Sporocytophaga myxococcoides: one gene and its partner. The protein of the gene in region 1 interacts with the protein of each later gene in a pairwise test. Links are inferred from orthologs where the notes say so. Each region holds a gene or a part of one and is shown in the gene's direction. Other genes may lie near its edges.

What was found.
Region 2: the proteins of recJ (region 1) and MYP_RS08330 interact in binary tests that used the Escherichia coli proteins (3 or more experiments, as listed by UniProt). The link is inferred for Sporocytophaga myxococcoides from one-to-one orthologs.

Annotation. Positions count from the first base shown.
Region 1 is NZ_BBLT01000011.1:146,264-153,446, reverse strand. The notes cover bases 1,525-4,452. They hold recJ (single-stranded-DNA-specific exonuclease RecJ), read left to right. Parts: upstream 1,525-2,100; coding sequence 2,101-3,804; downstream 3,805-4,452. Other genes in these bases: lptB (LPS export ABC transporter ATP-binding protein), read left to right, coding at 3,842-4,452; MYP_RS21355 (DUF2130 domain-containing protein), read left to right, coding at 1,525-2,008. Also shown: MYP_RS21360 (SPOR domain-containing protein), read left to right, coding at 1-267; more of MYP_RS21355, read left to right, coding at 560-1,524; more of lptB, read left to right, coding at 4,453-4,573; MYP_RS21340 (GH3 auxin-responsive promoter family protein), read left to right, coding at 4,577-6,088; MYP_RS26235 (DUF6435 family protein), read right to left, coding at 6,085-6,246; MYP_RS21335 (NAD(P)H-dependent flavin oxidoreductase), read left to right, coding at 6,827-7,183. UniProt on the Escherichia coli protein: Single-stranded-DNA-specific exonuclease.
Region 2 is NZ_BBLT01000003.1:102,885-110,148, reverse strand. What follows is about bases 2,610-5,618. They hold MYP_RS08330 (type IA DNA topoisomerase), read left to right. Parts: upstream 2,610-2,914; coding sequence 2,915-5,323; downstream 5,324-5,618. Other genes in these bases: MYP_RS08325 (T9SS type A sorting domain-containing protein), read left to right, coding at 5,466-5,618. In the rest of the region: MYP_RS24865 (PAS domain-containing sensor histidine kinase), read right to left, coding at 1-2,520; more of MYP_RS08325, read left to right, coding at 5,619-6,392; MYP_RS08320 (T9SS type A sorting domain-containing protein), read left to right, coding at 6,755-7,264.

The DNA of each region.
Region 1 (7,183 bases):
ACCGTACCTGGTGTCGTTTTTAAAGTGCAGGTAGGCTCTTTCAGAAACAAAGATCTGTCAAAATATTTTGACAACAATCCGAACTTCAGTGGCGAAGTAGATAAAGACGGAATAAAAAAATATACACTAGGCAACTTTGCTGATTATTGGGAAGCTAACACATTTAAAAAGGCACTAAGGGATATGGGTGTGAAAGATGCCTGGATCGTCGCTTATAAAAATGGCGAAAGAGTACCAATTAAAGATGTGCTTGAAGGTGTGTTATAAAATTCATTTAGTATGTAATTAATTATTGAAGTAAGGCTGATTCTTTCGAATCAGCTTTTTTTATCGAAATTTGTAAAGCAGACGCCCTTCATAACGCCCGGCAAAAATCTTTTTTTAACTCCTTTATTACCATGATTTTTCGGTGAATTTTTAAAAGCACCAATCAACCTACATCCCGCAAACCTATTGATATTTAAGACCTTGTCTTTATATATCTATTTAAAACTTTAACTACCCTTTTCGCCTTCCGCTACATATTTATTATCTTTAAAAATACTTCAAGAATTTTCTAGTGGAAAATAAAATTACCTGCCCTAAATGCGCCCATCATTTCAATGTAGAGGAGGCGCTTGCCAGTCATATAGAGGAAAAACTAAAACAGGATTTTGAAAAAATCCAGAAACAAAAAGAAGCGGAACTTGCCGAAAAAGAGAATAAACTTCGTGCTTATCAGGCCAAGCTGCTCAAGGAACGGGAAGATCAGGAGGCTCAGCTGAAAAAAACACTGATTCTGGAGAAACAGAAAATAGAAGAACAGCTCAAAGGAAAGGTGAAAGAGGATTTTGAAATGCAACTTAAAACGATGCAGGAAGAAATCGAGGAACGCAAAAAAGAAAACCGTGAGTTGAAAACTAAGGAACTCGATCTTTTGAAAAAAGAAAAAGAACTGAAAGAGAAAAGCGATGAGCTTGAACTGGAGTTGGAGAAAAAGCTTTTGAGCAAAACCAAAGAATTGGAGGATCAGCTCAAAGGTAAAGTAAAAGAAGACTTCGAACTTCAGCTCAAGAATTTACAAGAGGAAGTTGAAGAGCGGAAGAAAGAAAACCGCGAACTGAAAACCAAAGAACTTGAGCTGCTAAAAAAAGAAAAGGAGCTGAACGATCAAAAGGAAGAACTTGAGCTGGAAATGGAAAAAAGATTTCTCAATAAGGCCAAGGATATGGAAGAGGACATCCGCAAAAGGATGGATGAAAACAATCAACTGAAGATCAAAGAAAAAGATATGCAACTGGATTCTTTGAGAAAGCAGATTGATGAGATGAAAAGAAAGGCAGAACAAGGCTCTATGCAATTGCAAGGTGAAGCACAGGAAGTAGTCCTTGAAGGAATGCTCAGGGAGGTTTTTCCATTTGACCTAGTAGAAGAAGTTGGAAAAGGGGTAAGAGGAGCTGACGTAATTCAAACAGTAAGAAACTCTTCAGGAAAAGATTGCGGAAAAATTATCTATGAAAGTAAGCGGACAAAGGCTTTCAGCGATGGCTGGATTGAAAAACTGAAAGGAGACCTTCGCGGACAAAAAGCGGATCTGGCTGTCCTTGTAACAGAAACTATGCCCAAGGATATGGAAAAGTTTGGCCTGCGGGACGGCGTCTGGGTTTGCTCTTTCAATGAAGTGAAAGGAGTTGCGATGATTCTCAGAGATACCCTTATCAAATTGACAGAAGTAAAATTGTCACAGGAAAATAAGGGAGATAAAATGCAAATGCTTTACGATTATCTCACCGGAAATGAATTCCGTCAGCAGATGGAAGCAATTGTTGAAGGCTTTTCTTCCATGCAGGAAGCTCTTGCAAAAGAAAAACTCGTTACTCAAAAACTTTGGAAAGAAAGGGAAAAACAACTGGAAAAAGTCCTTCATAATACAGTAGATATGTACGGCTCCATTAAGGGAATAGCAGGTAAAGCAGTCGGAGATATTAAATACCTTGAGACTCCTGATTTGCTGGAAGAAGGTGATTAATTAATGCCTTTCAGGTAATAAACCCGGAATATTTGCCCATATCATCCATTTTTTATAAAAAAGTCGCTATTTTTTTATAATTTGTATGCTTTATGGAAAAGCGTTGGGTATTTAAACATGTTCCCTCGGCTCAAAACATTGAGTCATTATCACAGGCGATTAATATCAACGCTTCCCTTGCTTCTCTGCTCATTCAAAGAGGAATTAATACATTTGAAGAAGCCAGGGATTTCTTCAGACCTTCTCTGGAAAATCTCCATGATCCATATCTTATGGAAGATATGGACAAAGCAGTGTCAAGGCTTTGCGAAGCCATGGATAATGAAGAAAAAATCCTTATTTACGGTGATTATGATGTCGATGGCACTACCTCTGTAACTCTTGTCTATGGCTTTCTCAGCAACTACTATGAAAACCTTGAATTTTATATTCCTGACAGATACAAAGAAGGGTATGGCATTTCAAAAACCGGTATAGACTGGGCCCTTGAGAATGGCTTTTCCCTCATTATCAGTCTCGACTGTGGCATTAAATCATTAAATGAAATATCATATGCTGCAGAGTTGGGAATAGATTTTATAGTGTGCGACCATCACAAGCCCGGTGATATGCTTCCCATGGCCTGTGCTGTCCTGGACCCGAAAAGAGCTGACTGTAATTATCCTTATAAGGAACTATCTGGCTGCGGTGTTGGCTTTAAGTTAATGCAGGCGCTATGTATAGACTTAGGGCTGGAAGAAGAACTGCTCTTTAGTTTTCTTGACCTACTTGCAGTAAGTATTGCTTCCGACATAGTACCTATTACTGGTGAAAACAGGATATTAACCTACCATGGTTTAAAGGTATTGAACGAGTCTCCACGTCCAGGGATGAAAGCGCTCATAGATATTTCCGGCGTATCAAAAGAACTTACAATCAACAATATCGTCTTCGGACTTGGACCGAGAATAAATGCAGCAGGAAGAATTGCACATGCCAAACATGCAGTTCACTTACTTATTGCCAAGGACCAGGATGAAGCAGATCTCCTGGCAGAAAAGATTAATGAAAAGAACAAAGTAAGGAAGGATTTTGACCTGAATATCACTGATGAGGCGATTAGAATGATTCAGGAAGAAGTGGCATTGGATTCAAAATCAACTGTCCTTTTCAAAAATGACTGGCATAAAGGTGTTATAGGTATAGTGGCGTCCAGATGCATTGAGAAGTTTTACAGGCCAACCATTATTCTTACAGAGAACAATGGTATGGCTACAGGATCTGCAAGATCAGTAGACGGATTTGATGTCTATGAAGCAATCGCTAAATGCTCTGATCTACTTGAACAGTTTGGAGGACACACTTATGCCGCCGGACTTACAATGAAGCTTGAGAATATCAAAGCGTTTCAGGAAAGATTTGAACAGGTTGTTTCCTGCGATATACGTCAGGAAGATTTAATACCCAAACTGGATGTCGATCTAAAAATAGAGTTATCTCAGATTAATCAGAAGTTTTACAATATTCTGAAACAATTAGCACCATTCGGACCAGGGAACATGGATCCTGTCTTTATTTCGGAAAATGTCAGAGACGATGGCTCAGCAAGATTGCTGAAAGATCAGCACCTTAAACTGAGAATTTCCCAAGACGGTTTTAATGCAATTGAAGCAATTGGTTTTAACATGGTGGAACCGTTTAAAAGAATTTCGAAGGGAGAACCTTTTAATATTTGTTACCATATTTACGAAAATGAATTTAATGGTAAAAAATCTTTGCAATTATTCATAAAGGATATAAAATTTGTCACTAATTAAAAGAGGGTCTTACTTTTATTTTGTTATATAATCAGAGATGATACTCAGAGCTGAACATTTAATTAAAAGATATAAAGCCAGGACAGTAGTTAACAACGTTTCGGTAGAAGTTAATCAAGGAGAAATTGTGGGACTGCTGGGACCTAACGGAGCTGGAAAAACCACTTCATTTTACATGATAGTAGGCCTAATAAAGCCTAATGAAGGTAAAATTTTTCTGGAAGATGAGGAAATAACCAAACTTCCAATGTACCAAAGAGCAAAGAGAGGTGTAGGCTATCTTGCCCAGGAAGCCTCAGTTTTCAGAACACTTACAGTGGAGGAAAATATCATGGCAGTTCTGGAAATGACTAAACTTTCCAAAACCGAACAAAAGAATAAACTTCAGGAACTTCTGGACGAATTCAGCCTGAACCATGTGAGAAAAAATATAGGTATGGTTCTTTCGGGAGGAGAAAGAAGAAGAACAGAAATAGCCCGCGCACTGGCCGTAGATCCGAAGTTTGTGCTACTGGATGAGCCATTTGCAGGAGTAGACCCTATTGCAGTTGAAGAGATACAATCAATAGTTGCTAAACTTAAGAATAAAAATATCGGTATACTTATTACTGATCACAATGTAAACGAAACACTTTCCATTACAGACAGAGCTTATCTTTTATTTGAAGGAAAGATTCTGAAATCAGGCACTGCGGAAGAACTTGCTGCCGATGAGCAAGTTAGAAGAGTTTATCTTGGAAAACATTTCGAATTGAAAAGAAAGATTTAAAGAATGATTCTGAATCTTATAATGAAGAATATTCTCAAGAGGCGTATTGGCCATATTGAGCGCTTTATGAAAAATCCTCATGAGATTCAGGAGCAGTTATTTTTTGACCTTATCCGAAAAGGAAAAAATACTGAATGGGGGAAAAAGTTTGGTTATAGCTCCATTCAGTCTATTGAAAAATTTAAAAATACTGTACCTGTATCACCTTATGAATCTTTGTTTCCCTACATAGACCGCATGATGCAGGGTGAACAGAATATTCTTTGGCCAACTAAAATCTCCTGGTTCTCAAAATCATCCGGGACGACCAATGCCAAAAGTAAATTTATACCTGTTTCCAAAGAAGCATTGTACAATTGTCACTATAAAGGCGGGAAAGACCTACTCTGCCTTTTTTTTAGTAATAACCCTGCCAGCAGACTATTTAATGGAAAAAATCTTGCTATAGGAGGTTCTTATTATAAAAATCCCAAGTGGAAGGACTCATTTTATGGTGATGTTTCTGCTGTTATCATGGCCAATCTTCCTATGTGGGCCCAATATTCAAGAACGCCTGATCTCAATATTGCCCTGATGGACGAATGGGAACAGAAAATTGAGAAAATGGCCAAAGCAACTCTAAACGAAAATGTGACTTGTATCAGTGGGGTACCGACATGGACAATTGTGCTTCTAAACAGGATACTTGAGCTTACCGGCAAAAAGAACATGCTTGAGATATGGCCGAATTTTGAAGTTTTCTATCATGGCGCTGTAGCTTTCTCTCCATATAGAGAAATATTCAAAAACTTCTTCCCTGCTTCTCATGTAGACTACATGGAAACCTACACCGCATCGGAAGGATTCTTTGGAATACAGGATCAGAAAGGATCTGATGAATTGCTGCTAATGCTGGATTATGGAATTTACTATGAATTTATAGACATTGACCACCAGGACGATGAATTTCCTAAAAGCTATTCCTTACATGAGGTTGAGCTGAATAAGAGCTATGCCATGGTAATTTCTACCAATGCAGGTTTGTGGAGATATAAAATTGGTGACACTGTAAAATTTACTTCCCTTGCTCCTTATAGGATAAAAATCACAGGGAGAACCAAACATTTCATCAATGCTTTTGGAGAAGAACTAATGGTTGAGAATGCAGAAACAGCAGTTTCCAAAGCAGGCATGAAAACCAGCTCAATTGTGAGCAATTTCACTGCAGCTCCGGTATTTTTTGAAGGTAACAAAAATGGTCGACATGAATGGGTTATTGAATTTTCTCAGTCACCAAAGGATTTACACCAGTTTTCCCAAATATTAGATGAAGAGCTTAAAGTTGTAAATTCCGACTACGAGGCAAAACGATACAAGGATATAGCACTTCAGGAACCGATTATTCATTCAGTACCCCAAGGGACTTTTTATAAGTGGATGAAACAGAGAGGTAAACTGGGCGGTCAGAATAAAGTGCCCAGATTATCCAACTCCCGTGAATTTGTAGAGGATATTTTAAAGAACTTGAACCTCTAACTGTAAATTACATTGCTCATAAGCTTGTCAGCCATGGCATTTAATGCCAGCGATCTTTTTATATCTCCATTTTTCTGGGCTTCAAGCGCATCAAGTCTGAGTTTTGTATAATACTTTCTCAGCTTTTGTTGTTGAAAATATTTAAAGAGATTCCACATAACTAAAACTACTTTAGAGTACAACCTCAAATCAAAATAAATTGTTAAAGCTATTTGGCACACTTCTAAAAAATAAAATTGAGCGTCTGGTCTCCAAATGATACGTCTTATTGAAATCCTGCAAAATTTTTATTCCTTGCCAAAAATTGGACAATTTCAACATGGCAATAAAAAATTTTACAAGCGGAAAAATGACTTTTACCAAGTTTTAGAAAATTTGCAGGACTCATTTAGCAGCTGAAAAGCAACATATTATATAATTATAAATCTTATATTTTTTCAATTTTTTGAGCTAAGTTTTTCCACAAAGTTATTCTTTTATCCACACACCCAAAAAACAACATCGAACGTAACTGAATATCAGCAACTTTTAACCTTTCATCCGGCAACAACCAGTGTTGATAACCTTAACAATTTTTTTCATGCTTGCAAACAAAAGGCATTTAAAAATTTTATCTATATATCGACTAATTTATTAATCATCGAAAACGCTTAAAATCAACACCATACATAAAACCAAAAATTAAAATATTAGAATAGAAAATATATTGTATTTTTCCAATCAAATAATTTCTTACCAATGAATAGAGTCAATCAATTATTCGAAATTGAATATCCGATAATACAAGCAGGAATGGTTTGGTGCAGTGGCTGGAAGCTTGCTTCCGCGGTAAGTAATGCAGGTGGTCTTGGATTGATAGGTGCAGGATCTATGTATCCAGAGGTGTTAAAAGAACATTTAGTTAAATGCAAGCAAGCTACGAATCGACCATTTGGGGTGAATGTCCCCCTACTTTATCCGGATATTGACAAAATTATTAAGATCATTATTGAGGAAGAGATTAAAATTGTATTCACTTCAGCTGGTAATCCCTCTACATGGACAAAAACTTTAAAAGAGAATGGTATTAAAGTAGTTCATGTAGTATCGAGTGTC
Region 2 (7,264 bases), on another replicon or contig:
ACTTTCATTCGGTCCACTTCCATATGTCAATAAGTTTTCCAGCTTATAACCGGAATCGACAAACCTTCTAAAGATCTTAACGATCTTCTCATCATTTGTATCAAACAGCTCTTTAATAGTACGGCCAGTAAGTTTTGAGGAAGATGCATAGCCATACATATGAGCCATTCTCTCATTGCATTCTGCAACATAGCCATAATCCAGAATTTTTTGCACCTGCTCTTCACTTGAGAGAGCAACATCTATATCATTAATAATGTGAAGTTCAAACCTCCATATACCTTCCTGACTTTGTGCAACAAATGCTCTGTACTTCTCTTCACTTTCTTCAAGCTCTGCTGTCCTTTCTTTAACTCTTTTCTCCAATTCAGTATTGATACTCCTGAGTTTACTCTGGGCCTTGTCAAGCTTATCATAAGCATTCGTCAGCTCGTCATTCTTTATCTTTAAGGTTTCCTCTGTTCGTTTGATTTCTGTAATATCCAAAATTGAGCCTACAACCCTGGCTCCTTGTCCACTCTCATCTTTATATATTTTGGCTCTGGATATCAGGTTTTGAGTTTTTTCTCCGACATTGATCCTGAAATCAACATCTATCATCTTATTATCAAGGACAGCCTCCTCTACAAGTTTAAACATCTTCCGAGCGTCATCTTCTGGTATCAAATCCTGAATTTCCTCCAACCTCACTGTTCCGTTATTTCCGTTTAATCCAAATATTTTAAAAAACTCCTGCGTTCCCTGAACAATATTTGTTTTCATATTCCAATCAAAGCTTCCGACATGGCCGATTTTTTGTGCCTCAACCAACTGTGCTTCACTATATTTTAGCGCTTCTTCTGCTTCAACCCTATCTGTAATATCTTGAGTAACCCCTAAAATCTGAAAGGGCATCCCTTTTTCATCCCTTGCAAAAATTGTATCCATACTGATGAACCAGCTCCATTTCCCTCTTGCGTCCTTCATTCTATAGACAAGTTTTCTTATCTCACCTTCTTTCGCATTCACAAAATCATTGAAATACCTGGTTATCTTCGGCAAATCATCAGGATGCAGAAAAGTGGTCAACACATTGGTGCCAAGGTCCTTCAACCCCTCCGGAGAATAGCCCAATACGTCACCCACTGTACGGTTTGCATAGACATTTTTTTGCTCCCTGATGTCATATATATAAAGAATGTTGGGAATAGTTTCAGCGACCTTTTGAATGAAATTAGCATTCTGCTTTAGAGTCTCTTCTGCGCTTTTAAGATCATTAATGTCTGAAGCAGTAAATAAAATTTGTGTAACCTCGCCATTCCCATTCCTTTTAAAAACAATAGACCTGGAATAATACCATCTCCAGTTTCCGGCCTTATCCTTTATCCTGAACTCCATTATACTTTCTTCATTCTCCTTAATAGATCTATAACTTTTACTCCTATTAATGACAGTTTTAAGATCATCAGGATGAATTATTTCCAACAAATGGTTATAACCATTTTTCTTTACATCAACTTCTTTTATGGCAAGGTTTTCAAAAATATTCTCATTATAATAAATAAGCTCATTATCTTCGACTCTGATAACAAGTATAATTATTGGGGCTAATTTGGCTATCTGTTCTAACAGCTCCTGACTTTGCCTTAATAGCCCCTCTGTCTCTCTGAGGTGAGTGATATCCTGTGTAATTCCTTTTAACAATTTTACTTTGCCATCCTTATCTTTTTCCGGCACAGCATAAGTTCTTACGATTCTATGTTGCCCATCAGGTCGTATGATCTCATATTCATGAGTATAAGAAGTCCCAAACTCCAGAGCATTATGAATGTTTTCTTGTATTCTCTCTGAAGCTTCTTTTGTCATTAGCGGAAAGATATCATCTAAGCCCATCGAAGATTTATAAGACAACCCGAACATTCTGAAAAGCTCATCAGACCAAGAGTAAACACCTGTAGAAAGATCAAACTCCCAATTACCAAGTTCGGCCATTCTTTGTGACTCTTCAAGCCGCTTTTCTTTAACCAGGAGTTTTTGCTCCGTTTCTTTTTGCGACTTGATAATTCTTTCGGATTCTTCTTTCTGAATATCAGTATATGCCTCAATCGCCCTTTTTTCATGTACCGTATAAAAGTCAACTATCTCATTAATAATTTTCAAGGCAAGATCAAGGTCATGAGTGTAATAAGGGAGAAATTTCAACAAGGCTTTTTTTCGTGCGCCATAATCAACAGCAATATCCATAGCAGTTACTTGTAATCTGGAAAGTTCCTGAAGCTGATCCGACTTCCAATCAGATATCCCTCTTTCTATGTCTTCGTTTCCTCTACCTTCCATCATATGCCTAAGGAATACTGTAAGACGCTTTTCTATAATCTTTAAAAATTCTTCATCCGTTAAATGGTTCAACCATTTCAGCAATGGCTGTTCCAACTCCCTCTTAATAACCAATTCCTGCTTGGCAAGGTCGGTGAGGTGGTTCTGAAATAAAAAATGAGCATAATCTTTAAGATAAAGAATTTCTACACCTGCCTTATTCATTAAATCAAAAACAATCTGTCCATTTGAAAAGATATATCGACTCAAAAACCGGGCAATTTTGATTATGTTTAAAATAGTTTATGACCTTGATTGAGTCATGACGAGCTTGAGCAAAAGGGTTTCCCGTATTCTTAAATGAAAAGAAAACTTTTATTCTCTCCTTAGAGGTTTGGTCTAATTTTGTCTTTTAAAAATTTTCTATGTACACAAATCATTCCTTCATAAAAATGAATAATTCTAAGGCTGACTGTTCTTCAGAGACTTACCAAACAATTGTTATCCAGCACCTTCATCTCCATGACAGAAAAACTTGTTAATAACTCTGGCTTTTTCAATGAAATCACTTTTCAATTTTTTAGTATCTTTAAAATCCTGAAATTTTAAACTAGCGAAATTGAAAGTCTGCATAGCCGAAAAACCAAGTGTTGCGAGAGAAATTGCCGAACTTCTGGGAGCCAAAAACAGAAAAGACGGTTATTTTGAAGGTAATGGTTATCAGGTAACCTGGACTATTGGCCATCTTTGTACACTGAAAGAACCGCAAGACTATGATGCTCAGTTAAAATGGTGGAACATTCAACACCTTCCTATTCTTCCTCCAAAGTTTGGCATTAAGGGTATTAACAACCCAGGAATGGAAAAACAACTTAAAACCATAACAAAACTGGTTAATGAAGCTACTGAAGTCATCAACTGTGGTGACGCTGGTCAGGAAGGGGAACTCATTCAGCGTTGGGTGCTTACAAAAGCTAACTGTACTAAACCTGTCAAGCGCCTCTGGATTTCCTCTCTGACTGAAGAGGCTATGAAAGAAGGTTTCAGGAATCTGAAAGACAGTAAAGAGTATGATCTGCTTTACGCGGCAGGGAGCTCAAGAGCTATTGGAGACTGGCTGCTCGGAATCAATGCTACGAGACTATATACTCTGAAATATGCTCAGGGCAAACAACTGCTCTCTATTGGACGGGTTCAAACTCCAACACTGGCTCTGATTGTTAACAGATATCTTGAAATAGAGAACTTTAAACCTCAGACTTATTGGGAGCTTAAAACTATATACCGGGATGTTGTCTTCTCGGCAAAAAATGGAAAGTTTAACGTAAAAGAGGATGCAGAGAAGATTCTTCAGAACATACAGAACGAGCTGTTTACAATTATTTCCTTTACCAAGAAAAAAGGTAAGGAAAGTGCTCCTAAGCTGTTTGACCTCACATCTTTGCAGGTTGAGTGTAATAAAAAATTCGGATATTCTGCTGATCTCACGCTTAATACGGTCCAGAGCCTTTATGAAAAAAAGCTGGTCACTTATCCAAGGGTGGATACCATGTATCTTCCAGATGATATTTATCCGAAAATAAAAGGAATACTTTCATCTATGACTGGTTATGCTGCGCTTACTCAGCCTTTGCTGGGGAGTGCTATCAAAAAGTCAAAGAACGTGTTCGATGACAAAAAAGTAACGGACCACCACGCAATTATTCCTACCAATATTAAAGCCGGAAACCTGGGTGGATATGAAGGCAATGTCTATGATCTTATAGCAAGACGTTTCATTGCTGCTTTTTATCCCGATTGTCAGGTTTCAAAAACAGAAGTTATCGGTAAAGTTAAAGATACCGAATTCAAAGCGACAGGTAAACAGATTCTGGAGGAAGGCTGGAGAGCAGTATACAAGGAAGAGAAAAAAGAAGAAGACGCAGAGCAGGATGACGACCAGATACTCCCTGAATTCAAAGAAGGAGAATCCGGCCCTCACAAACCAACACTCGCAGAGAAGCAGACAAAACCTCCAAAACATTATACGGAAGCAACATTGCTCAGAGCAATGGAAACAGCAGGTAAACAGGTAGCTGATGAAGAACTAAGAGAAGCAATGAAGGAAAATGGAATTGGAAGACCTTCGACACGAGCCAATATCATTGAAACTTTATTTAAGAGAAATTATATTAAGAAAGAAAAGAAAAATTTGATTCCCACCATCACGGGAATTCAGCTGATACAAACAATAGATTACGAATTACTGAAATCTGCCGAATTGACCGGCAAGTGGGAGAAGAAACTTCGTGATATAGAGAAAGGGTCCTTTGACGCCCGGGTCTTTCTCAATGAAATGAAACACATGGTAACTCAAATTGTTCACCATGTTAAAAACTCCAATGCGAAAAGAATTGCCATAGAAGTTACGCCTGCTGAGTCTGAACAAAAAAAGAAATCAGAAAATAAAGAGCAGAAAACCAAAAGTAAAAAAACTGAAACTGGTCAGGATACAGATATAAACCTTAGCTGCCCTAAATGTAAAAAGGGACTCATGATGAAAGGCAAAAAAGCATTTGGTTGTTCTGAATATAAAAATGGCTGCAGCTTTCTTGTGCCATTCGAGCTATTTGGCAAAACCCTTCCTGACAAACAACTTCAGTCACTTATTAAATCCGGTAAGACTGCCAACATTAAAGGCCTGAAAAAAGAAAGCGGAGAAGAAATTGAAGGAACTATTAAACTTGACGATCACTTCAATCCTGTTATTGAGGAAAAACAAGCAGAAACGCTTATTTGCCCTAAATGTAAAAAGGGTACTATCCTTGAAGGTAAGGCTGCATATGGTTGCGCCGAATGGAAGTCCGGATGTTATTTCCGAATACCCCTTTTATTTATGCAAAAGGAAATAAATAAAAATCACCTGAAGGCTTTGATTTCCAGTAAAGAAACTCCTGTCATTAAAGGTTTAACAGATGAATCAGGAGCAAAGACAAATGCAAAATTGAAACTTAATAGCACTTGGTCAATTGAAATATGCAAATCCTAAAGTGTAAAGATTTTTAAAAAAACTGACTATCCTGTTTTAAGCCAGCATACCGGCACCTAAATTTTTGTTTAAAATATACCTCAATTGCAGAAGGTATCAGATAATCAGTAATTTTTGCTTATAAACTTTTAACCATTTATATATGAAAAAAACAGTTATCAAATTTTTAATGCTTCTTGCAGCTATTCCGTCTTATGCTCAAATTGAAAACGGAGGTTTTGAATACTGGGAGACCAACTCAAATGGAAATGAAGAACCAACAGGGTGGACTTGTGACTTTTATCCCGGGGTTCTGGAAGACTTGCCGGCTCCTTTTGAAAAAGATCCTGATGCTTATACCGGTTCCTATGCTATCACTTTGAAAAATATTGTAGAAATTGAAGAAGACGGTAACAACAGTGAGATTATTGGAATCTATGGGTATCTCATGCTTGGAAAATTTAATTTTGAAACTGATAAGCTGGTTGGTCAGGCCATAAACGAAAGACCTATTGCCATTTCTGGATATTACAAATTTAATCAGGGCGCTCCTCTGGATTCTGACATTTATGATACAGCAAAAATTGATGTGGCTTTATCCAAATGGAATCCAGCTCATAATGTATCCGATTCACTAGTCACTGCTTCATTAAAGATATTCGAAACCAAAACCGAGTATACTAAATTCACATTAAATCTCAATTATGACGATGGTGCAATACCTGATACCCTTATTATTATGATTTCTACAGGCCCTGAAAGTCATAGTGGCTTCAATGGAACCACATTTACCATAGATGATCTTTCTTACACTACTGTAACTGGTTTAAGCCATCCGATTTCACGTTTGTATTCTGGCAAAACCTATCCCAACCCAGCAACTATTGAGGTTAACTTTAAAGATCTTCCCTCAGAGTCTCGTTTAATAGTAGTTAAAGATCTTTCCGGAAAAATGGTAAAGACACTAAGCTTAACATCAGATAATATCAATTTAGAAACCTCCGAGCTCAATTCAGGAATGTATTTATATACTGTTTTAGACAGTGAAGAGAATGTTCTATATACCGGCAAGCTTAATATCAAAAAATAAGCATACCATTTCTTCTATTCTCCGGTTTCCTGAAATCTTACAGACAAAGACAGCCGGAGAATTGAAAAAAAGTTAACGGTGAACAATCTAAAGGGATCCGGTCATAGATAAAAGCAAAACCTTGAATTTGTAGGAAATCCAGTTCTTTGTCAATTGAAATAAGCCTTTTATAAAGTCCTATATATAAATGAATTTGTAATTTATATATTACAGTCAAGCATATTGATTTTTAATGCAATGTCCTGAAACAAAGGGCGACTGTTTTTTAAAGACAGAGTCGTATCATGTATCCATGAATCTGATCAAGCCTTAAGAATTAATTATACAAAGGTTTTAGTTTCTTCAATTTTTAAACTGATTATATGAAAAAAATAGTTATTAAATTTTTACTGCTTTTCGCTGTTGTTCCTTCTTTTGCACAAATTGAAAACAGCGGATTTGAAAACTGGGAAATAAATTCTAACGGAGTTGAATTGCCTTCCGGGTGGTCCAGCGAATTCACTCCTGTTTCAACAAGTGATCTGCCTGTCAAAAAAGACCAGTCTTCATATTCTGGTTCATATGCCGTCACTTTAAAAAATATTCTGGAAGAAAGACAATCTGGAGGTGTCGTTACAACCTATGCAAATGTAGGAACTCTTTTCCTAGGTAGTTTTGACAGAAATGATTACAAACTGCCAGGTCAATCAATAAATGAGATACCTGCAGCTATTACTGGATATTATAAATTTTCACAAGGAGCTACTCAAGATTCTGATAATTATGATACTGCAACGGTTGAAGTTGTTTTAGCAAAATGGAACCCTTCCGCGGAAGTATTTGATATACTTGTTCGTCGCACATTAAAGATATACGAAACCAAAATAGAGTAT